DNA from 3 places in the Chromohalobacter sp. HP20-39 genome. Region 3 is predicted to be linked to each of the others. Evidence: predicted binding sites of a transcription regulator. Region 3 holds the regulator's gene; each other region holds the start of a gene.
The links. The regulator sigma-54, encoded in region 3, starts transcription at its own class of promoters, with help from an activator protein. The targets are predictions, from matches to a motif close to TGGCACNNNNNTTGCTNT.
Positions count from the first base shown of each region.

Region 1: a site for sigma-54 is predicted at 6,227-6,244, ahead of RVY79_RS05840 (P-II family nitrogen regulator). Genes of this name have one in related genera too.
Region 2: a site for sigma-54 is predicted at 6,606-6,623, ahead of codB (cytosine permease). Genes of this name have one in related genera too.

Region 1 is NZ_JAWHTP010000002.1:495,991-503,641, reverse strand. It holds gene RVY79_RS05870 (hypothetical protein) at 1-420, shown strand, start outside; gene RVY79_RS05865 (pyridoxal phosphate-dependent aminotransferase) at 496-1,605, shown strand; gene RVY79_RS05860 (DUF4105 domain-containing protein) at 1,608-2,654, shown strand; gene RVY79_RS05855 (aspartyl/asparaginyl beta-hydroxylase domain-containing protein) at 2,880-3,908, opposite strand; gene RVY79_RS05850 (YifB family Mg chelatase-like AAA ATPase) at 4,033-5,547, opposite strand; gene RVY79_RS05845 (accessory factor UbiK family protein) at 5,673-6,026, opposite strand; gene RVY79_RS05840 (P-II family nitrogen regulator) at 6,283-6,621, shown strand; gene RVY79_RS05835 (ammonium transporter) at 6,649-7,651, shown strand, end outside.
Region 2 is NZ_JAWHTP010000003.1:58,120-65,770, forward strand. It holds gene RVY79_RS06710 (ABC transporter permease) at 1-704, opposite strand, end outside; gene RVY79_RS06715 (ABC transporter ATP-binding protein) at 708-1,889, opposite strand; gene RVY79_RS06720 (ABC transporter permease) at 1,952-2,608, opposite strand; gene RVY79_RS06725 (nitrilase-related carbon-nitrogen hydrolase) at 2,875-3,735, shown strand; gene codA (cytosine deaminase) at 3,742-4,992, opposite strand; gene RVY79_RS06735 (helix-turn-helix domain-containing protein) at 5,003-5,212, opposite strand; gene codB (cytosine permease) at 5,290-6,546, opposite strand; gene RVY79_RS06745 (CocE/NonD family hydrolase) at 6,881-7,651, opposite strand, start outside.
Region 3 is NZ_JAWHTP010000003.1:213,665-221,315, reverse strand. It holds gene RVY79_RS07625 (KdsC family phosphatase) at 1-281, shown strand, start outside; gene lptC (LPS export ABC transporter periplasmic protein LptC) at 290-877, shown strand; gene lptA (lipopolysaccharide transport periplasmic protein LptA) at 874-1,398, shown strand; gene lptB (LPS export ABC transporter ATP-binding protein) at 1,444-2,169, shown strand; gene RVY79_RS07605 (RNA polymerase factor sigma-54) at 2,294-3,727, shown strand; gene hpf (ribosome hibernation-promoting factor, HPF/YfiA family) at 3,864-4,172, shown strand; gene ptsN (PTS IIA-like nitrogen regulatory protein PtsN) at 4,179-4,655, shown strand; gene rapZ (RNase adapter RapZ) at 4,697-5,593, shown strand; gene RVY79_RS07585 (HPr family phosphocarrier protein) at 5,580-5,849, shown strand; gene mgtE (magnesium transporter) at 5,932-7,284, shown strand; gene pmbA (metalloprotease PmbA) at 7,358-7,651, opposite strand, start outside.

The sequences.
Region 1 (7,651 bases), on a different contig from region 3:
GAAGAACCGCGCAACATGCGCCAGGCCGTGTACGGCATGAGCAGCCAGGCCGCCGAGGCGCTGCTTGCCTCGCCCCCCTGGTCGGGGATGTCGCAGGACATGGTCGTGATGCTCGCGCCGCCGACGGTCGACGCGACGCTCGGCATCAGTGCGGGAAGGCTCACCGAGACGCTGGGCCGCGCACTGCTGGCACTGGAGGACGGTCCCCAGGTCCTCGACTGGACACCCTCGATGGTGGCCGACGATGCGCCGGCCAATCACTGGATCCTCGAAAGCCGCCTGGACGGCAACGGCGTGATCCGGCTGTCGGATCGCGAGCTGCTGCCCTATCAGTGGGAAATCACGCTACGCCGCCCCGGCCAGGAGGCCCCCAGCTGGCGGGCCACCCTCGCCGGGGCACTGGATGCCAGCGCGTTGTAGCCGGCACGGGCCCGGCCACGTTGTTTCAGGCCCGTCACGGTCGCACAATGCGCCTTTTGCCCTCAGGAGTCTTGCATGTCCCGCTATGCTCGCCATCTAGACCGCTCGGGCCCGGCCAATCCCTTCCCCGGCCTCAAGGCGCTGGAGCGCAAGCTGGGCCGAGAAGTCCCCCATCGGCTGGGCTCCAACGAAGGCCTCGACATGCCGCACCGGGCGCTCAAGGCGCGCTTTGGCGACGCGGTCGCCGAGCTTGCCCGGGCCTACGGCGACGCCGAGGCCATGGAGGTGCGTCAGCGGCTCGTCTCGCTGCTCGGCACGCCACTGGAGGCGCTGCTGGTCGATGCCGGCGCCGACAGCCTGATGGCGCTCGCCCTGCGCACGCTGTGCGACCCCGGCAGCACGGTGATCGCCAGCGCGGGCACCTATCCCACCTTTCGCCACTTCGCCGAGGGGCAAGGATGTCGCCTGGTCGAGGTCGACTACCACGACGCCCCCGGCAGCCTGGCGCCGGATCTCGACGCCCTGGCCGCCAGAGCGGTGCATGAACAAGCCCGCGTGGTCTATCTGGCCAACCCCGACAACCCCAGCGGTCACCTGCACAGCGATGCCGACGTCCTCGCGCTGCGCAATGCCCTGCCCGAGGACTGCACGCTGTTGCTCGACGAGGCCTATCACGACTTCCGTGACGATGCCGACGCCCCCGCCGCCGGGGAGGTGTGGCCCGGCGTGGTGCGTCTGCGAACCTTCTCCAAGGCCCATGGTCTGGCCGGCCTGCGGATCGGTTACACCATTGCCGAACCGGCACTGATCGACATCATGCACAAGGTGCGCATTCATTATGCCGTCTCGTCGCTGGCCCTGGCGGCCGCCGAGACCGTGCTCGATCACCCGGAGGAAACCGCACAACACATCCGGGACGTGAACGCCCGTCGCGATGCCCTGGCCGACCACCTGCGAACGCTGGGCGCCGACGTGCCACCCAGCGCCACCAACTTCATCGCCGTGCGCCTGCCCGACGCGGACCTTGCCGCCCGCGTTCACCGCGAGCTGCTCGAGGCCGGCACGCTCGTGCACCGCCCCGCGCATCCGGCGCTGGGCCACGTGCTGCGCATCAGTACGCTCGAGGACGCCCTGGTGCCCGGCCGACTGGCCGCGCTGGAGCGCGCACTCGAGCCACGGGCCTGAGCATGACACGCGGCTGGGTGGCATCGCTGTGGCACGGGGTCCTGGCCAGCCTCATGGCGCTGCTCATCATTGCCAGCAGCGGCTGGGCGGTGCTGGCGCTTTGGTACCGCTTGCCCGGCCCCGTCGCGCTGCGCTACGTCGTCGCGGGGATATGGATCGCCGCCGCGCTGGCGTGCTGCGTCGGGCTCTTCGTCAAGGGCTGGCCGCAGCGGGCGATGCTGGCCTATGGCATCCTCTATCTCGTGCTGGGCGTCTGGTGGGTCTCGATCCAGCCCGCCTCCGATCGCGACTGGGCGCCGGATGTCGCCCATATCGTCGACGGCATGCGCCAGGACGATCACCGCATCACGCTGGAAAACGTGCGTCACTTTCAATGGCGCACCCCGCAGGACTTCGACGAGCACTGGGACACCCGCCACTATGACCTGGACCGGATACGCTCCGTCGACCTGCTGGTGTCCTACTGGATGGGTCCCGCCATTGCCCATACGCTGGTCAGCTTCGGCTTCGACGATGGGCGCCACGTCACCTTCTCGGTGGAAATCCGCAAGGAGCGCGGCGAGGCCTTCTCGACCCTGGGCGGCTTCTTCAAGGAATATGAAGTCAGCATCATTGCCGCCGACGAGCGCGACATCGTGCGCGTACGTACCAACGTGCGCGACGAAGACGTCTATCTGTATCGCGTGCAGATGCCCAAGCCGGTCATGCAGGACCTGTTTCGCGCCTACCTCGACGAAGCCCATGAACTGCAACGCGATCCGCGCTACTACAACACGCTGACCTCCAACTGCACCACGCTGGTCTACGCCATGATGAAACGCATCGTCCCCGGTCTGCCCTTCGACTACCGACTGTTGCTATCCGGCTACCTGCCCGAGTACGTACATAGCGTCGGCGCGTTGGCACCCGCGGTTCCCTTCGCCGAACTAAGGGCCAAGGGCCACATCAACGCCCGCGCCCTCCAAGCGGGTAACGCCGACGACTTCTCCGCACGCATCCGCGCCGGTATTCCCGGTGCGGACGCTCCGTCTTACGACGCGGACGACTAGACGCCCCCATTGCCGCCGATCAGCCGGACCAGTTGGCGATAGCCGATGGCTTCCATCAGTTGGGGCTGGCGGGGGCGGGATTTTCCAGCCCCTCCGATACCCCCGGGAAACAGAAGTCACCTGCCTGCGGGGCCAGGAGTAAGGAGAGACTTGTTACTGACAACTGTTGACGTCATTGAAGCGGTGATTGCCGGGACCCGGCGAAACCCGGAAAACCAGTCTCCGCTACGAATCGCTAGCAGCGGCCCCCACCCCGCCATCTGCCACAAGGCTAGCCGTCGAGGCAATAAGCCCGTTCAGGGCCATCATGCCACCGAGCACCATACCCCCAATCACCAGAGCCAGTAACGTATTCACGGAGTACTTGATGGCCTTGTAGCGGCGGCGATTGGTTTTCTTCAACTCGCGCACCCTTGCCAAGGCCGGCGAGATGCGTGCAAACAGGTTATTGGCGAAGCCCCGCTGATCACCCTCTACGTTAGGCACCACCGTCAACCGCATCAGTCCTTTATAGAAGAAATTGATCACCCGTCCCAGCAACCAGGTGGGGCGCTCCACGTCACACATCAGGATCAGCCGGTACTGCTCAGCGTCATTATGCGCATAGTGGAGGTAGGTTTCGTCAAAGATCAGGTCCTCTCCGTCTCGCCAAGAGTAGTCCTGACCGTCGATATTGATGTAGCAGCGATCATCATTGGGCGTGGACAGGCCTAGATGATAACGCAGAGAACATGCCATCGGGTCCGAATGACGGGTCAACTGCGAGCCCACCGGCAAGATCGAGAACATAGCGCCGTTCACAGACGGCACCTGGTCCAGGATCTTCAAGGTCTCGGGGCATGATGCCCGGGCGGAGTTGTGCTTAGTACCGTACCATTTGAGGTAGAACTTGCTCCACCCGTACTTCTGAAAGGTGCGAAAACCGATGTCGTAATAGGCACTCGATTCCGGATCGCTGGTCTGGTCAAAGACCCGGTCCTCGTACAGTTCCACGGCTTCCCGGCGAATGATCTCCCAATTGTCCTGAATGACCTGAAGTTCAGCAAAGCGTTGCCGATCCATGATCGGCGCCCGGGCCCGTTTCTCGGTAAACAGGTACAAAAGGCAGTTCAATGGGTTAAAGATGGGCCAGCCCTTGCGCCAATGCTCACCCACACTCTGATAATGCGCCTGACCACGGAACCGGTAGACATAAACCATGGAGCCCACTACGAAGATGACAAACAATAGGAAAACGGGCACGGCGACCGGCATAACAAACCTCTAGGGCGTTTGGGCTAGACTCAGCCTATCCACCCTAGGATAGTCCAGAATATCACGCAAAGCCGGAGGCCACGTGGCGGCACCAGTCACGAGACGGTGCCTCCCATTCCAACCCCTAAACACCCCCATTGCCGCCGATCAGCCGGTCCAGTTGACGATAGCCGATGGCTTCCATCAGCTGCGGCTGGCGGGGCCGGGGTTCCTCGGCGAGGTCGGCGAGCGTCAGGGCGACGCGCAGCACGCGGTGATAGGCGCGGGCGGAGAGGTTGAGGCGGTTGAGCACGTCGGCCAGCCAAGTGCGCTCCTGGCCATCCAGCGCGCAGAAATCCTCCAGCGTGCTGCCAGGCAAATAGGCGTTGAGCGCACCGCGCTGGGCCTGGCGCTGGCGGGCGGCGAGGACACGCTGGCGGACGACCTCGGAGCTTTCGCCGCTGCGTTGTTCGGTGAGTTGCGCGGCGGGCAGCGCGGGGACTTCTACTTGGAGGTCGATACGGTCGAGCAGCGGGCCTGAGATACGTGCCTGATAACGTTGCACTTGGGCCGGTGTGCACACACAAGCTTTGCGCGGGTCGCCTAGATGTCCGCAGGGACATGGATTCATTGCCGCAACGAGTTGAAAACGGGCAGGAAAGCAGCTCTGCATCAACGCTCGCGAGACGACGATCTGGCCCGATTCCAGCGGTTCACGCAGCACCTCCAGTACACGCCGGTCGAACTCCGGCAGTTCATCCAGAAACAGCACGCCGTGATGCGCCAGGGAAATCTCTCCAGGACGCGGCTTGCCGCCACCGCCCACCAACGCCACACCGCTGGCGGTGTGATGCGGGGTACGAAACGGGCGCTGCCCCCAGCGTTCGAGAATCGGTAAACCGCACACGGAGCGCACGGCGGCCACTTCCAGTGCTTCGTCTTCTTGGAGTGGCGGCAGAATCCCCGGCAATCGACTGGCGAGCATGGTCTTGCCGGTCCCCGGAGGCCCAGCGAAAAGAAGGTTGTGGCCACCGCTGGCGGCGACTTCCAACGCCCGCCGGGCCTGCTGCTGGCCACGCACCTCGGCGAGGTCGGGCTCGGCCAAGCGCGGTGCAGGCCGCTCACCAAGTTGGTGCGGCGTAATCGGCGCTTGTTTGAGCAAGTGCGCGACGACCTGCGGCAAATCAGCGGCAGGGAGGACATCCAGATCACCGGCCAAGGCCGCTTCATCGGCGTTGCTCTCGGGCAGGAGCAGGGCACGCCCGGCACGGCGCGCCTCCAGGGCGGCCGGCAAGACCCCGCGTACGGGGCGCAACTTGCCATCCAGTGCCAACTCGCCCAGGCACTCAAGCCCCGCCACGGCCTCGCCGGGAATCTGCCCCGAGGCCACCAGGATGCCCAACGCGATGGGTAGATCGAAGCGTCCGCCCTCCTTGGGAAGATCCGCCGGGGCGAGATTGAGCGTGATGCGCCGCGTGGGAAAGTCGAAACCAGCGTTGATCAGGGCACTGCGCACCCGCTCACGGCTCTCTTTGACCGCCGCCTCCGGCAGGCCGACGATCGCCAATCCCGGGAGCCCGTTAGTGAGATGTACTTCGACCAGCACATCCGGCGCCTCCAGGCCCAGGCCGGCGCGTGTATTGATGATGGCAAGCGCCATGCAGCCTTCCCCCTGTCACATCAAGATATGCGTATACACTAATTGATTGACTGCGGTAACGCACGTGATGCGGAAGGCATGACGCCGCTCACTTGGCCGAGGCGGCCCCCATTGTCGAGTGGCGATCAGCTCTTGCGGGAAGTGTCGGACGCGCTCGCTTCGTCGGCATCGCCATTGGCGTCGTGCTCGGTTGCCGGTTCGGCGCCTTCGGCGGCGGCTACCGGGGCGCTCTGGTCCACGTCCAGCGCCGCTTCCAAGGCCGCGACCTGGGCCTCGAGCGATTCGACACGCGAGCGCGTGCGTTGCAGCACTTCCATCAGGATGTCGAAGTCTTCACGCGAGACCAGTTCCATGCGATCGAAGGCACCGCGCATCACGCCCTGAACGCTGCGCTGGATGTCTTCCGGCGCGTGCGAGGCGTCCTGGAGCCGGTCGCCGACTTGCTGTGCGAGACGTGAGAAGAGGTCGTGTGTCGCCATGAGAGTTCCCTCGGATTGAACGTTTCCATCTCGGCACAGCATACGCAAGGCCGGCGAAATACGCATGCGCCATCTTGGTGCAGCCTCGTCAGCGCCGCGCACCAAAACCTGGCGAGGGACGGTCCATGTTTGGGCACCACATGCAGCGAGGTTTTCACACCTTTCCATAACCGACTGTTTTTAATGGCACACAGCCAATATGGCATGGCTTCTGCGTACGTCCCGAGAGGCGCAAGCCGACAACGGGAGAACTGGCATGAAGCTCATTACCGCCATCATCAAACCTTTCAAGCTGGACGATGTCCGCGAGGCGCTGGCCGACAACGGCGTCCAAGGGATCACCGTCACAGAAGTGAAGGGTTTTGGGCGCCAAAAGGGTCACACGGAACTCTACCGCGGCGCTGAATACGTCGTGGACTTCCTTCCCAAGGTAAAAATAGAAATCGCCGTGGAGGAAGACCGATTGGAAAGCGTGCTGGAGGCGATCAGTAATGCCGCGAACAGCGGCAAGATCGGCGACGGCAAACTATTCGTCACGCCGCTCGAAGACGTCATTCGTATCCGTACCGGTGAACGCGGAGCCGACGCCGTTTAAGGCAAGGGCTGAAGGGAGACACAATAAATGACTGAAGATATTACGCAGCTATCGTACGCGCTCGACACCTTCTACTTTCTGGTCTGCGCCGTGCTGGTCATGTGGATGGCCGCCGGCTTCGCCATGCTCGAGGCGGGCTTGGTCCGCGCCAAGAACACGGCGGAAATTCTGACCAAGAACGTGGTGTTGTTCGCCATCTCTTGCACCATGTATCTGCTGTTCAGCTACCACTTGATGTATTCCAGTGGCGCTGGCGGCTTCCTGCCGAGTCTGGGCTTCCTGCTGGGCGGCGAGAACACCGTCGACCAGGTGATGGGCAGCAACGGCGATATCTATTATTCCAACCGTGCCGACTTTTTCTTCCAGGTGGTGTTCGTGGCGACTGCGATGTCGATCGTCTCGGGTGCCGTGGCAGAACGCATGAAGCTGTGGGCATTTCTGGCCTTCGCTGTGGTGATGACCGCCGTCATCTACCCGACGTCCGGCTATTGGACCTGGGGCGGCGGCTGGCTCGCCGAGCTGGGTTATTCCGACTACGCCGGTTCGGGTATCGTCCACATGGCGGGGGCGGCTGCAGCCTTGGCCGGGGTACTGGTACTTGGTCCGCGTAAGGGCAAATATGGCAAGAACGGCGCGATTTACGCCATCCCTGGGGCGAATCTGCCGCTGGCGACGCTGGGTACCTTCATCCTGTGGATGGGCTGGTTCGGCTTCAACGGTGGCTCCGAGCTGATGGTCTCCAACATCGACTCCGCCAATAACATGGCGCAGGTGCTGGTCAACACCAACGCCGCCGCCGCAGGCGGTGTGATCGCCGCGTTGATTCTCGCCAAGATCTGGTTCCGCAAGGCAGACCTGACCATGGCGCTCAACGGTGCCATCGCCGGCCTGGTGGCAATCACCGCCGATCCGCTGTCACCCACGGGCCTGGGCGCCACGCTCATCGGTGCCGTCGGCGGGCTGCTGGTCGTGGTGTCCATCGTGGCACTGGACAAGCTCAAGATCGACGACCCGGTGGGGGCTATCTCCG
Region 2 (7,651 bases), 160 kb from region 3:
GGAACGACCAGGAAGGCGGTGATGGCGATGAGCGTGTCGACCGCAATCGCCAGCAGTGCTGTGGGAATGGCGCCCGCCAGCATCATGACGGTGTCGTAGAGGGCGATCCCCGTGAAGATCAGCTCGCCAAGGCCCCCGGCGCCGATCAGAAAGGCCAGCGGCACGGTGCCGATATTGATGGCCAGCGCCGTGCGGATGCCGGCGAAGATGACATACAGGGCGTTGGGCAGTTCGACCCGCAACAGCCGCTGGGTGGGCGACATGCCGATGCCCGCTGCCGCTTCCTTCAGCGCCGGGTTGACGCCCTTGAGCCCTGTGTAGGTGTTGCGGGCAATGGGCAGCAGTGTGGCTACGAAGAGCCCGAACACCGCCGGTACGGTGCCGATGCCCAGAAAGCTCATCGACAGCGCCAGCACGGCCAGCGTGGGGATGGTGGTGCCCACGTTGAGCACCTGCATCATGGACTCGGCGACACGCGCCATGCTGGGGCGTGACAACAGGATCCCCAGCGGGATGGCCACGAGGATTGCCAGGCCCCCGGACATGGCGGTCAGCCACAGGTGCTGCACGATCAGGTACTGGATATCGGGCAGGTAGAAGATGAAGTCGTCGATCATGCCGCTGGACTGGCTCCAGACCCCGGCTAGAAAGACGGCCACCAGCACCAGCAAACGCACGGCGCCAGCGAGGTTCAACGTCGGCATGGCTTACTCCTTGGTGGCCGGTGACGATGCCGCTTCGGCAGCCGAGGCCTCGCTATCGCGCTTGGAATGAGCACGATAGCGCGAGCCCAGATGATGGGTGATCGCCCGCTGGGTGACCTGGCCGACGATGCGGCCGTCGTCGTCGACGCAGGGCACCCAGGTCATGTCGTTGGCGAACATCAGCGAGGCGACCTTGCGCAGGTCGTCGTCGAGGCTGACCACCACCGGCACGCTCTGGTAGTGGTCGCGGCAGTGCCCCTGAGTGGTGCGGGCCACGGCGGCGTTGATGATGCCCACCGGCTGACGCTTGTCGTTGACCATCACGATGCTGTTCACATAGCCGTAAGACTCGATGCGCTGGAGGGCGGTGGCCAGCGTGTCGTCTGGGCGCACCAGGCCGATCTCTTCACTGGCCAGATCGCGCACCTTGACTAGGTTGAGTCGCTTGAGCGCTCGGTCCTCGCCGAGGAAAGATTCGACGAAATCGTTCTTGGGTGCGGCCAGCAATTCGTCGGGTTCCGAGTACTGGACCAGCTTGCCTTCGCGGAAGATGGCGATGCGGTCGCCCATCTTGATCGCTTCGTCGATATCGTGACTGACGAACATGATGGTCTTGTTCAGTTCCTGCTGCATTTTCAGGAACTCGTCCTGAATCACCGCGCGGTTGATCGGGTCGATGGCGCCGAAGGGCTCGTCCATCAGCATCACCGGTGGGTCGGCGGCCAGCGCCCGCGCCACGCCGATGCGCTGTTGCTGTCCGCCGGAGAGCTCGCTGGGATAGCGCTTGAGGAAGACGTCCGGCTCCATGGCGATCATGCGCATCATTTCCCGGGCACGCTCGCGGTACTTGGCCTTGTCCCAACCCAGCAGCTTGGGCACCACGGTGATGTTTTCCTCGATGGTCATGTTGGGAAACAGCCCGATCTGCTGGATCACGTAGCCGATGTTGCGGCGTAGATCCTGGGTATCGAGGCTGGAGGTGTCTTCGCCATTGATGAACACCTTGCCCGAGGTCGGCCGGACGATGCGGTTGATCATCTTCAGGGTGGTGGTCTTGCCGCAGCCCGAGGGGCCGAGCAGGATGCAGATCTCGCCGCTCGGCACCTCCATGCTGATATGGTCGGCGGCGGTCACCGCGCCCTTGGGCGTATCGAAGACCTTGGTCAAGTTGTCGAGTCGAATCATGAAGTTGTCCTTGTCGGGTCGGCAGCCTTTGCAGGTCGACAGAGAATGGCGCGGAGAACGGCTCAGGTCGCAGCGGCTTCGCGTTCCATGCCCTTGGGGGTCAGGCGCTTCTGCAGTGCCAGCAGTGCATAATCGACGATGATCGCCAACACGCTGACGGCCACGGCGCCGAGGATCAGTTGGCGCGGGTCGGACTGGGAAATGCCACGGCTGATGAAGGTGCCGAGCCCGCCGGCGCCGATATAGGCGGCGATCGCCATGACGCCGATGTTGAGCACCACGGCGGTACGCACACCGGCCATGATCACCGGCACGGCGAGTGGAATCTCGACCATGCGCAGGCGCTGGTTCTGGCTCATGCCGATACCGCGAGCGGCTTCGCGCAGGGCCGGGTCGACGTTGTTGATGGCGGTGTAGGTGTTGCGGATGATCGGCAACTGTGAATAGAGCAGCACCGCGATGACCGCCGGCAGGTAACCGATGCCGTGGCCGATAATCGAGAGAATCGGAATCATGATGCCGAACAGCGCGATGGAGGGAATCGTCACGATGATCGAGGCGATGTAGAGCACGGTCTTGGCGACGCGCTCGTTCTTGGTAATAGCGATTCCGATGGGGACGCCGGTCAGGGTTGCGATGCCCACCGCGACACCCACCAGCGAAATATGCTCGATGGTACGGGTCCCCAGCAACCCAAGATTATCGAGAAAATATTGCATTAATTCCACGGGCACGGACCTCGCACTCGCGAACGAGTGTTTTGTTTGAGTGCTTAGAAGTTTCTTATATGAAAGGGTTTTTATAAGTTCGTATTATGTGAAGAGCATAACACGCTCTTCCCGACTGCCCCCTGTTTTGGGCATTAGGATGTGCAATGTTATTCATTTCCAGTAGCAATGGGCATTCAATAGGAAATTCATCGACTTCACCGTATCCTCCTCGACGATAATTCAGTGTTTTAAAGTTTCTTGCAGGAGAACTCATTGTGAGCACTGGCAGGACGAATTACCGGCTCGCCGCCGCCCAGATTCAATGCGCGTTGGCCGATGTCGCGAACAATCTCGAGGTGCATCGTCGTGTCATCGAGGAAGCCCATCGTCGGGAAATCGATGTCTTGGTGTTCCCCGAGCTTTCCCTGACAGGGTACGACCTGGGAACGCGCGTCCCCGAGGTTGCGATGCATCGCGACGATCCGCGACTTGTCCAACTGGCGGATGCCGCCGGTGACATGCTCACCGTGGTGGGCTTCGTCGAGCGCTGCGGTCGCGGCGAATACGCCAACGCCATGGCGTGCCTGTGCGGTGGCCGGGTCGTCGCCGTGCACCGCAAGGTCAATCTGTGTACCTACGGCGGACACGAGGAAGGCAAGCATTTCGGTAAGGGGCAGGCACTCACCGTCGCCGATGCCGACGGTCTCACCTGTGGTGTGATGATCTGCGCCGATCTCTGGAATCCGGGCCTCGCCCACGCGGCCATGCTGGAGCGGCCCGACGTGATGCTGGCCCCGGTTAATGCAGCGACGGGGATGGTCGACGGCGATTTCGATGACGAAGGCAATTGGCTGATCTGCCTGACGTTCTACGCCATGATGTATGCCACGCCGATGGTCATGGCACATCGCTACGGGGCGGAGGGCGACGCCTGGTTCTGGGGCGGCAGTTGTATCGTCGGCGTCGACGGCAAGGTGCTGGCGAGGGCCGAGGACGGCGAGACGCTCGTTAGCGCCGACATCGACACCGACGAGATCGACGCCGCGCGCTTCGCGATGCCGACCCACCGCGACGCCGACACCCCGCTGGTGGCCTCGCTGATGGCGCGGCGGGTCGAGCGCGAGCGGCGCGGCTGAGGCGGGTCAGGCCGGGATATAGCGTTCACTGGTCACCCGAGACGGTTCACGCTGCATGATGACGTCACCCTGACGAACCGAGAGCAGTATGTCGCCTTGCTTGCGAAGTACGCTGTAGTCGTCTTCTCCGTCGAGCAGGATGAAATTGCCGGGCTTGCCGGTCTCGATGCCGTAGCGGTCCTGAATGTTCAGGGTCTGGGCGCTGTTTGTGGTGATCAGATCGAGTGCACTTGCGAAGTCGTGATAGCCCATCATTTGGCAGATATGCAGGCCGAAATCCAGACTGCGCAGCAGTTTGCCGTTGCCGAGAGAGTACCAGGGGTCAAAGATCGAATCCTCGGCGAAGCAGACGTTGATACCGGCTTCGCGCAGCTCTTTTACTCGCGTCAGGCCGCGACGTTTCGGATAGGTATCGAACCTGCCTTGTAGATGGATGCTCTCCGTGGGGCAGGAGATGAAGTTGATGCCGGAGTTCTTCAGCAGACGGAACAGCTTGGCGCAGTAGGCGTTGTCGTAGGAGTGCATCGCCGTGGTGTGGCTGGCAGTGACGCGCGGGCCCAGCTCGTTGAATAGCGCCTCGCAGGCGAGGACCTCGAGAAAGCGGGAGTTGGGGTCGTCGATCTCGTCACAGTGTACATCTACCAGACGGTGGTACTTCTTCGCCAGCCCGATGACCGTCTTCATCGACTCCACACCCAGCTCGCGGGTGTACTCGAAGTGCGGAATGCCGCCGACCACATCCGCGCCGAACTCCAGTGCTTCTTCCATCAGTTGCAAGCCGTTGGGGAAAGAGAGCAGACCGTTCTGGGGGAAGGCGACCACCTGCAGATCGATCTTCTCTTTCAGCTCGTCGCGCAGGGTGCAGAGGGTTTTCAGGCCCACCAGGCTCGGGTCGGAGATATCCGCGTGGGTGCGAATATGCTGCACGCCGTTCTGTACCAGAAGCTCGATGGTGTCCAGCACTCGGCGGCGGATATCGGCCTCGTCCAGCATCGGCTTGCGTTCGCTCCAGCGCTCTATGCCCTCGAACAGAGTGCCGCTCTGGTTCCAGTTGGGTTCACCGGCGGTCAACGCCGCATCCAGGTGAATGTGTGGCTCCACCAGTGGAGCGCACAGCAGTTTGCCGCCGGCATCGATGGCGCCTTCGGGGCAAGCGATCGCGCCGTCTTGTTCGCTGATCCGGCTGAACAGCCCATTGCTGATCTCCAGGGTGTGAAGCTTGGGGGTGTGTCGCAGACGGGCATTGACTATGTGCATAGGGGCCTCTTCACTGATCTTCCGACGTGGGAAGCTGGCTATCGATATTGTGGTGCTGAAATAGAATCTGCTCGATCAGCAGGGCATTCTGCAAGTTGAGCCGCACGAAAGCGTCACCGAGACGATGGCCGATCAGTTGCTCGATCCGTTTCAGGCGGTGTCTTAGCGTGTTGCAATGAATTCCGAGGCTTTCGGCGGTCTGCTGCTGGTTGCCGAACAGATTGTCCTGGCCAGCCGCGGAAGCGGACCTCCTCCAGGCCGGGCAGCCGCGGTATCTCGGCGCAGGTTATCGCCATGTCAGTCCTTGGCCGGGTCCATCGCTGGGCGGGGGATCGACAGTTTCAGCAGGATGGCGTAGCACAAGGCTGCGGCGATGACGCCCACCAGCGGCGGGAGTACCGGGGAGAAGTAAGCCACCCCGGAGGCGATCGCATAGGAGGCCAGGCCGATCCAGTTGAAAGCGGGCAGACTGACGTCGGCCAGCTTCGGATACCGACCCTTATGGTTGAGCCAGAAGTCCGCCATGATGACACCGCCGATCGGTGGGATGAAGGTGCCGAGCAGCACCAGGAACGGAATCAGCAGGTTGTACATGCCACCCACGGCCAGCACGGTACCGATGGCCGCGCCGGCGACGGTGACCACCTTGCGCTTGTCGGTGCGCAGCAGGTTGCAGCCGGCCACGGCGAAGTTGTAGATGGTGTTGTCCTGGGTGGTCCAGATGTTGAGGAACAGCATCAGAACGGCAAGCACCACGAAGCCCTGAGCCAGCATCACATCGACGATATCCGCCTGCTGGTAGATCATTGCTCCCAGTGCGCCGGTCAGCACCATCAGACTGTTGCCGATGAAGAAGGCAGCCAGCGTCGCGATCACGGCGATCTTCGGCGTGCGGGCGAAACGACTCCAGTTGGTGGCTTGGGTGCCGCCGCTGATGAAGGTGCCGATCACCACGGTGATGGCGGCGGCAATGCTCATGCTCTCGGAGGGCGTCTGGCCGGCAAGGCCGGAAAGCCCGCCTACATCCACCATGCCGGTGTAAAGGCTGATCAGAATAAAAAGCATCATCGCCGGCACGGCAAAGCGGGACAGCAGATCCAGTCCGCGAAAGCCGATCATCGCGGTGACGCAGAAGGCAAGGCCGAACAGCACCATCAGCGGGGTCTCGAGCGATGCCGGCAGGCCGGTGGTCTTTACCAGCACCACGGCGATGGTGGCGGTTCCCCAGGCGTACCAGCCGATCTGGGTGAAGCCGAGCACGAAGTCGGACAGTTTGCTGCCCACCTCGCCAAAGCAGAAACGTCCCATCAGCACGGAGTTGAGGCCGCTTTTACAGGCAATATAAGCCAGGGCCGCCGCGTAGCTGCCCAGCAGCAGGTTGCCGATAAGAATCACCCCCAATAGCTCGCCGAACGGGAACGCGATGCCGAGTGATCCGCCTGCCCACATGGTGGCGGTAAAAAAGGTAAAACCGAGCAGTACAACCGAGGTGGAGAGCAGCCCTTTACGTTCGCTTCCGGGCACCTCGCTCAATGGGTAGTCTGAGTTTTCCATCGTGTGCTCCGCAGGGAGTTCGCATGAATAGCGGGAGGTGGTCTTTCTACACCAAGCATTAAGCAAGAGATGTTCCACTATTAGGGGGAGGTGGTAACGACGGTGAGAAGTTGTCGATTTCCACTTACCGGAGAGTCAATAAACTGTGCAATGTGCACAATAAGATCCGTAATACGCGGTCGTGGGCTGTCGTAACGCGTGGTCTTTGCACCACCATGGTTCATGAAGGGAGCCATTATGGGGCTAACGCATGGCACAAAAATGCCCGAGGCGTTGCCTCGGGCGTTCTGACGCCAACAGGTGGCATCCTGTTTCAGAGTGGCCCCCCGTGGTATTACACCCAACGTCGCTGGCGGCGCGTTTTCCAGTGCCGGTCGATGAAGCGTTCGCCTTCCTCGAAGGCTTGCAGGCGGGCTTCCAGATAGAACCACTCGGCGTCGCAACTCAGCTTCGCCCAGGTCTCGGTGTGCACCTGCCAATCGTCGCGCTGGAAGGTCTGGCGCCAGCTCTTGCTCATGGTCGCGGTGACCGGTGCCGCGGGGTGGATGGCGTAACGCTCGTCCGCCGAGGCGATGTTGGTCAGGCCGTGGTCGTAGGCGATCTCGCCGAAGTCGTCGATGATGGCATGCCGGGTCCAGCCGTCGGTCAGCGAGTGGGTGACGTCCCGGGACTGTTCGCCCGCGCGTTTGATCCGATGCTGCATGGGCCCGGAAAACACCGCCGGTTCGAATGCCACCGGTGGCGCCTCGTGCGAGGTGCGCTGGGGCAGGGTGAGCCGCGAGTCGGCTTCGTGCAGGGTCAGCGTCACCGGGTAAGGGCTCGGCCAGACCAGCGGCCAGTAGGCGGTGGTCACCGAGACGCGCAGCCGATGCCCGGCAATGAAGCGATAGCAGGTCTGGTTCAGTGACACGGTCACGTCGAGCGGCGTATCGCACGGCACGTCGGACGGCGTGACGTGGCTTTCGCGGTGGCAGAGGTTGAGCACACCGTAGGAGACGCGTTGCGAGACGCCCTCGGGCGAGACGTCGCACACGCGAACGATCAGATTGGCGCGCGGCTGATCGACGCTGACCCGCAGCGCTAGCGTGGGGCGCCCCAGGATCAC
Region 3 (7,651 bases):
AGGATAAACTGGTGGCGCTTCAAGCCCTATGTGAACAGCTCGCTCTACCGATGAAGTCAGTCGCCTACTGCGGCGACGACTTGCCGGACCTGACCGCTATTCGCGCCGCAGGGCTCGGCCTGAGCGTGAGCAATGCACCGGACTATGTGCGCGAGCACGCCGACTGGATTCCGTCGCGCCCGGGTGGTCAAGGCGCGGTACGCGAAATCTGTGATGCCTTGCTGAGCTGCCAGGGACACTGGGACGCCAGCCTGGCACCGTACCTTGACGATCTAGAGTGAACAGGACCATGCCGACTTTCTTGTCTTCTCGTAAATGGACGCGCATCGCACTGTTGCTGATCCTCGTCATACTCGGCATCGGTTTGGCTATCGTCGAACAACGTAACACTTCTTCGCCCGGCCCCGTCCCCAGCGACTCCGCCGGTGAGCCGGATTATTACCTCGAGGGCGTCACCATGACGCGCTTCAACGAGCAAGGTATTGCCCACCAGACGCTTAAATCGCCGCGTCTCGTGCACACTCCCGCCGACGATGTCATTCGCGCCACTTCACCGAAAGCTACAATACGTGACGCGGCAGGCCGTCAATGGAATATTTCGGGCGATAAGGGGCGCCTCGGGCCGCAACGCGACCTGCTCACCCTGACCGGCCATGCCCAGCTCGTACAACCCGAGCAGGGCTGGCGTCTCAACACCGACGTGCTGCATTACAAGTCCAGCACTGGCCACGCCTGGAGTGACACCGAGGCCGTGTTGCGGCAGCATGAGCAACGCGTGCGCGGCAATCGCTTCGATGCCTGGATCGACACTGATCAAGCGCGTCTGAGCGGTGATGTGCGAGGTCACCACCCACAGCTTGCCGAGGACGAATCATGATGACACGACCATTGAAGACGGCACTGGTCTGCGCCGCACTGGGACTCGCCAGTCACACGGCGCTCGCACTGGAAAGCGATGCCAGCCAGCCCATCGAGATCGCCGCTGACCAACTGGATCTCGACGACAAGGCTGGCACTGCTGTCTACACCGGCGATGTCGATATGCAACAAGGCAGCATGCAATTGACGGCCGCACGCGTAGAAATTCAACGCAACGCGCAGGGCGAGGTTTCCACGGTCACCGCCCATGGTAGCGATGGCGAACGCGCCTATCTCGAACAAAAACCCGCTCCCGACGAACCCGTGGCCAAAGGCTGGGGCGATACTGTGATTTATCATGCCGCTGAGCGGCGTGTGGAGCTCATTGATCATGCCGAACTTCACCAGGCCGGGGATACCTTCAATGGCGCCTATGTCGAATATTTTCTCGACCGCCAAGAGGTACACGCCCGCTCCGACAATGACGGCAAGGGCGATCAACGCGTACGCATGACGCTGACGCCCCGCGACAGCGAGTGATATATCCGTGACTCCTTCATCCAAGCCAGGCAGGATCCGACACCCATGAAGACCCTGAGCGCCGCCAACCTCGCCAAGAGCTACAAGGGCCGCCGCGTGGTGCATGACATCAGCCTGACCATACGCCAGGGCAGCATCGTCGGTCTGCTCGGCCCCAATGGCGCCGGCAAGACCACCTCGTTCTACATGATTGTCGGACTGGTCGGTGCCGACGCCGGCAGCGTGCATATCGACGAGCGCAACCTGTCCCACGCCGCCATGCACGAACGCGCCCGCGCCGGCATCGGCTATCTTCCCCAAGAGGCATCGATCTTTCGCAAGCTCTCGGTCGCCGACAACATCATGGCGATTCTCGAAACACGCCGCGATCTCGACAAGGCCGCGCGCAAAGCGCAACTCGAACGCCTCCTCGAGGAGTTCCATGTCACCCACATCCGTGACAACCCCGGCATGAGCCTGTCCGGAGGGGAGCGCCGTCGCGTCGAGATCGCCCGCGCCCTGGCCACCGAACCCGCTTTCATCTTGCTCGACGAACCCTTTGCCGGGGTTGATCCGATTTCCGTCGGCGAGATAAAGAGCATCATTCGCCAACTCCGCGATCGTGATATCGGCGTCTTGATCACCGACCACAACGTCCGCGAAACCCTGGATATCTGTGATAACGCCTATATCGTCGGCGACGGACAGATCATCGCCGAGGGGCATGCCGACGCCATCCTCGCCAACCAGAAAGTACGCGACGTCTATCTCGGCCATGAGTTCCGACTGTAAGCGCAAGCTACTGGAACCGCCCTGCGCTTATATAAATGGCACGATTGTTGCTTCCGTTCTTGCAAGTGACGTCGTCGCGGGATAACGTACGGGCACCGTTTCAGGAAGCGACGACCGATTCTCCATGTCCATGAAACCTACGCTGCAGCTTCGCGTCGGCACCCAGCTGACGATGACGCCTCAATTACAGCAAGCCATCCAGCTCTTGCAACTCTCGACGCTGGACTTGCGCCAGGAGATTCAGCAAGCGCTCGACTCCAACCCCATGCTGGAACTCGAAGAGAACTTCGACGAACGCGAGGTCAGCGAATCCCAGCAGGAGGATGACTGGACGGACGACATCCCTGAGAGCCTGTCGCTGGATAGCGAATGGAGCGACACCTATCAAGATGCCGGCTCCTCGCTGACGGGCGGAGGCGGTAGTAGCGAGGAAGGACCCGACATAGAGCGCAATACCGCGCATACCAGCCTGCATGACCACCTGGCTTGGCAACTCGCCATGGCCGACATGACACCGCAAGACCGCGATATCGCCGAGAGCCTGATCGATGCCGTGGGTGCCGACGGCTATCTCACCCTCTCTCTCGACGAACTGGTCGAGGGCCTTCGCGGCCAAGGCCTTTCCGGGCTCAAGACCAGCGATGTCGAACACGTCATGATGCGCGTGCAGCAGTTCGATCCCACCGGTGTCGGTGCCCGCGATCTGCGCGAGTGCCTATTGTTGCAGCTCGGTGCTCTACCCGAGGACATGCCGCTGCTGACCCAGGCCAAACGCCTGGTACGCCAGTTCCTCGAGGCACTGGCCGGCAACGATCGCAAGTTGCTCAAGCGGCGCCTGCGCCTCGACGAGGAGGAACTCGATCATGTCATCGCGCTGGTTCGCACGCTCGATCCACGGCCCGGCCTCGCCTTCGAGGACAGCAGCAACGACTATGTCATCCCCGACCTGATCGCACGCCGCGTTCGACAGGACTGGCGCATCGAGCTCAATCCCGAGGCGCTCCCCCGGGTACGCATCCAGCCGGATTACGCCGCGCTCATCAAGCGCGCCGACAAGAGCGATGACAATACCTTTCTCAAGCAACATCTGCAGGAAGCCAAATGGTTGCTCAAGAGCCTCTCGAGCCGTAACGACACCTTGCTGCGCGTGGGACGGGAGATCATGGCGCGCCAGCTCGATTTCCTGGAACACGGCGAGGAAGCAATGAAACCACTGATCCTGGCCGATATCGCCAGCGCAGTGGATATGCATGAATCGACCATCTCCCGCGTGACCACGCAGAAATTCATTCATACCCCACGTGGCGTCCTGGAGCTTAAATACTTCTTTTCCAGCCACGTCGGTGGTCAAGGCGAAACCGATGCTCATTCCAGCACGGCAATCCGCGCGCGGCTGAAAAAATTGATCGGTGACGAGCCGCCACGCAAGCCTCTATCCGACAGCAAGCTCGTCGACCTGCTGGCCCAGGACGGGATTCAGGTCGCACGACGCACCGTCGCCAAGTACCGTGAAGCGATGGGCATTCCTTCTTCCAGTGAGCGCAAACGACTCGCCTGATGGAGGGCGAGTTGCACGCACTTACCACGCTGCGTAGACTCGCCGCGACCTTTGTCAGCCAACGCCTGCTCAGGGCTATGCAGCGCTCTAAAAAGGGTTACAATCGAAGAGCCAACCGATGGAATAGGAGCGTGCCATGCAAGCCAATATCACCGGTCATCACATCGAACTGACCGATGCTCTACGCGACTACGTCAATGAAAAGCTCGCGCGTCTGGAACGCCATTACGACAACATCACTACCGTCCAAGTCACGTTATCCATCGAGAAAGAACGTCACTTGGCCGCATGCACGCTTCATGCCGCGGGTGCGGATCTTCACGCCGATGCTCAAAGCGACGACATGTACGCCGCTATCGACGCCTTAACCGACAAACTCGATCGCCAACTCGTCAAACACAAGGAAAAGGTGCAGGCACGCGCTCAGGGCGCCGGTGCCCGTTAATCCGCCATGACATTGGAAAGCATCCTACCCCCCGAGCGCGCACTCTTCGGCGTCGCCGGGGGGAGCAAAAAGCGTGTGCTGGAGTTTTTCAGCACCTTCATCGCACAGAACGCACCCAGCCTCGATAGCCAGGAAGTCTTCGGGCGTCTTATCGGTCGAGAACGGCTAGGCAGCACGGGCATCGGCAATGGTGTCGCCATTCCGCATGCGCGCAATCCGCACTGCAAGGAGCCGATCGCCGGCTTTCTCCGCCTGCAGGAGCCCATCGACTTCGATGCCACCGATGGCGATCCCGTCGATTTGATATTCGTCCTGCTGGTGCCGGAAGAAGCCGACGATGCACACTTGTCGTTGCTCGCCCAGGTCGCCGCCATCATGAACGATAGCGCCATCCGCACCCGGCTACGCCAGGCGCAGACCCAACGGCAGCTTTACGACACTCTGATCGAAGCCATCCGACAGCACGATACCAGCGCAAACTGACACCCGCGTAAACTGATACTCGCGCAACACAAGGGGCGCCCATGCAGCTCGTGATCATCAGCGGCCGTTCTGGCTCCGGCAAATCGATTGCCCTGCAGGCACTCGAGGATCTCGGTTACTACGCGATCGACAACCTGCCGGCCAGTCTCATGGCACCTCTGATCGATGAACTGCGTGAAGGTCCGCCGTCGCGCACGCACATCGCGGTAAGTATCGACGCACGTAACCTTCCCGACGCCCTGCGGCGCTTTCCAGTGCTGCTCGAAGAGATTCGCGCCCGAGGCATCCAGTGCCAAGTCGTCTATCTGACCGCCGATTCGCGCATATTGCTGGAGCGATACTCAGCAACGCGCCGTCGTCACCCGCTGACGCGTACCAGTGAAATGACTCTTGCCGAGGCCATTGAGCAGGAGCAGGCGTATCTCTCGTCAATTCGCGATATCGCCGATCTGGTCATCGACACCTCCAATCTCTCGGTCCATGAGTTGCGGGGCCGTATCGCCGAGCAGGTGGCCCGTCACAGCGGCCGACATCTAACATTGACGTTCGAGTCATTCGGCTACAAACGCGGTGTCCCGCTGGATGCCGACATGGTCTTCGATGCTCGCTGCTTGCCCAATCCCTACTGGGACCCTCAGTTGCGCAGTTTCGATGGGCGTGATTCGCAAATCGTCGCGTTTCTCGAAGCCTATCCCGACGTCGGCGCGATGCTCGACGACATCCGCCAATGGCTGGAACGTTGGCTGCCCGCCTATGTGGCCACCAATCGCAGCTACTTGACCGTCGCCATCGGCTGCACCGGCGGCCAGCATCGTTCGGTCTATCTGGTCGAAGGGCTGGCTCGGCATTTCGCGACGCAAATGAATGGGGTGCGCCTGCGCCATCGCGAACTAGGGGTACAAGCGGCGCTGCCGGAGAATGGCGATGCCGCAACGTAAGCTGCAACTCATCAACAAGCGTGGCCTCCACGCACGCGCCGCCACCAAGCTAGTGCAGTGCTGCCAGTCTTACTCGTCGCGTGTACACGTCTTCCATGGCCAACGTGAAGCAGACGCCGCCAATATCATGTCGCTTCTCATGCTGGCGGCTCCCTGCGGGACCGAGCTCGACATTCAAGCAGAGGGCGACGATGCCGATGAAGTACTCGAGGCCCTCACCGCCTTGTTCGAGTCACGCTTCGAGGAAGATGCCTGATTAGCGAACAGTGTTCGTGCCAGCCCGAAGCGATGTTAACATAGCGCCTCGCTTTAGAATCGACAAAGGATGCCGATTCCTCATGAGCCCCAATCATAAGCAACTGCAACCTCGTCTGGATCGGCTCAGCGACGCCCTGGAAAGCGGTGCGTTGGACCAGGCGCGCCGCATGCTCAATCGCGGCCTGGCCCCGGTCGATGTCGCTCATCTGCTCGAGTCGACACCACCACGTGAGCGCAATGTCCTCTGGGAACTGGTCGAGCCCGACCTGCAAGGCGAGGTACTGCAATATCTGGGCGACGATATCCAGAGCGAGTTCCTGAGCCGCATGGATGCCGAGCAGCTCGTCTCGGCGACCGAAGGGCTCGACGTCGATGACCTCGCCGACTTGCTACAACGCTTGCCCAACACGGTCATTCACGAAGTCCTGCAAGCCATGGAGGCGCAGGAGCGCCAGCGCATCGAGACCGTGCTGTCCTATCCCGAGGACACCGCGGGCGGCTTGATGAACACCGACACCATCACCATTCGTCCGGATATTACTCTGGACGTGGTGCTGCGTTATCTACGCCGACACGAGAAACTGCCCGACTCTACCGATACACTGCTCGTCGTCACTCGCCGCGATGAACTGATCGGCACGCTACCGCTCAATTTGCTGTTGGTGTCCGACCCCTCGATTTTGGTCCGCGAGGTCATGAACACCGATTTTGCCTCAGTGCAGGCCACGGCCGCGGATACTGATGTCGCCAGCCTGTTCGAGAAATTCGACCTGATCTCGGCGCCGGTGGTGAGCACCGACGGCGCCCTGCTGGGCCGCATCACCATCGACGACGTCGTCGACGTCATTCGCGAGGACGCCGAGCACCAGGTCATGAGCATGGCCGGCCTCGACGAGGACGAGGACACCTTCGCGCCGGCGTGGCGCACCGGGCGTCGACGTGCCGTATGGCTGGGCATCAATCTGATCGCGGCAACCATCGTGTCGTTCGCTATCGGCCTCTTCGAATCGACCATCCAGCAAATCACCGCACTGGCCGTGTTGATGCCCATCGTCTCCAGCATGGGGGGTATCGCCGGGTCGCAGACGCTGACGGTGCTGATTCGTGGGATCGCCCTGGGACACGTCGGTGGCGCTAACGTGCAGTGGCTGCTGGTCCGCGAAATGCTCTCGGGGATGATGAACGGTGTGCTATGGGCCGTGATCGTGGCGCTGGTTGCTATCGTGCGCTTCGACGACTACAAACTCGGCGGTATCATCGCCTTGGCGATGGTCATCAATCTGACCGTCGCCGCGCTGGCCGGCACCGTGATTCCCGTGCTACTCAAACGCCTGAAGATCGATCCGGCCCTCTCGGGCGGTGTGTTACTGACGACCATCACCGATGTCGTCGGCTTCGTCGCGTTTCTGGGACTGGCCGCCGCATTTTATTGAGGCGCGACGAGCGCCGCGCCATCACATGAGACAATTCACGACGCGGCGCCGAGACCCCGCGTCGCCAAGCGCTTTACTCGCCCGCCACCGTCATGTCATCGATCAACCAGCTCCCGGTATGCACACTGCCTCGCGTATCGGTATCGCTGCCCACGCCCTGGAGATTGGCGAACATATCGCGCAAGTTGCCGGCAATTGTGAATTCCTCGACGGGGTGCTGAATCTTGCCATCTTCAACCCAGAACCCCGATGCACCACGCGAATAATCGCCAGTCACGCCATTGACGCCCTGACCCATCAATTCGGTCACGAGTACGCCACGCCCCATCCGCGCAAGCAATTCATCCCGCGAGGCCAAGGGCGCGTC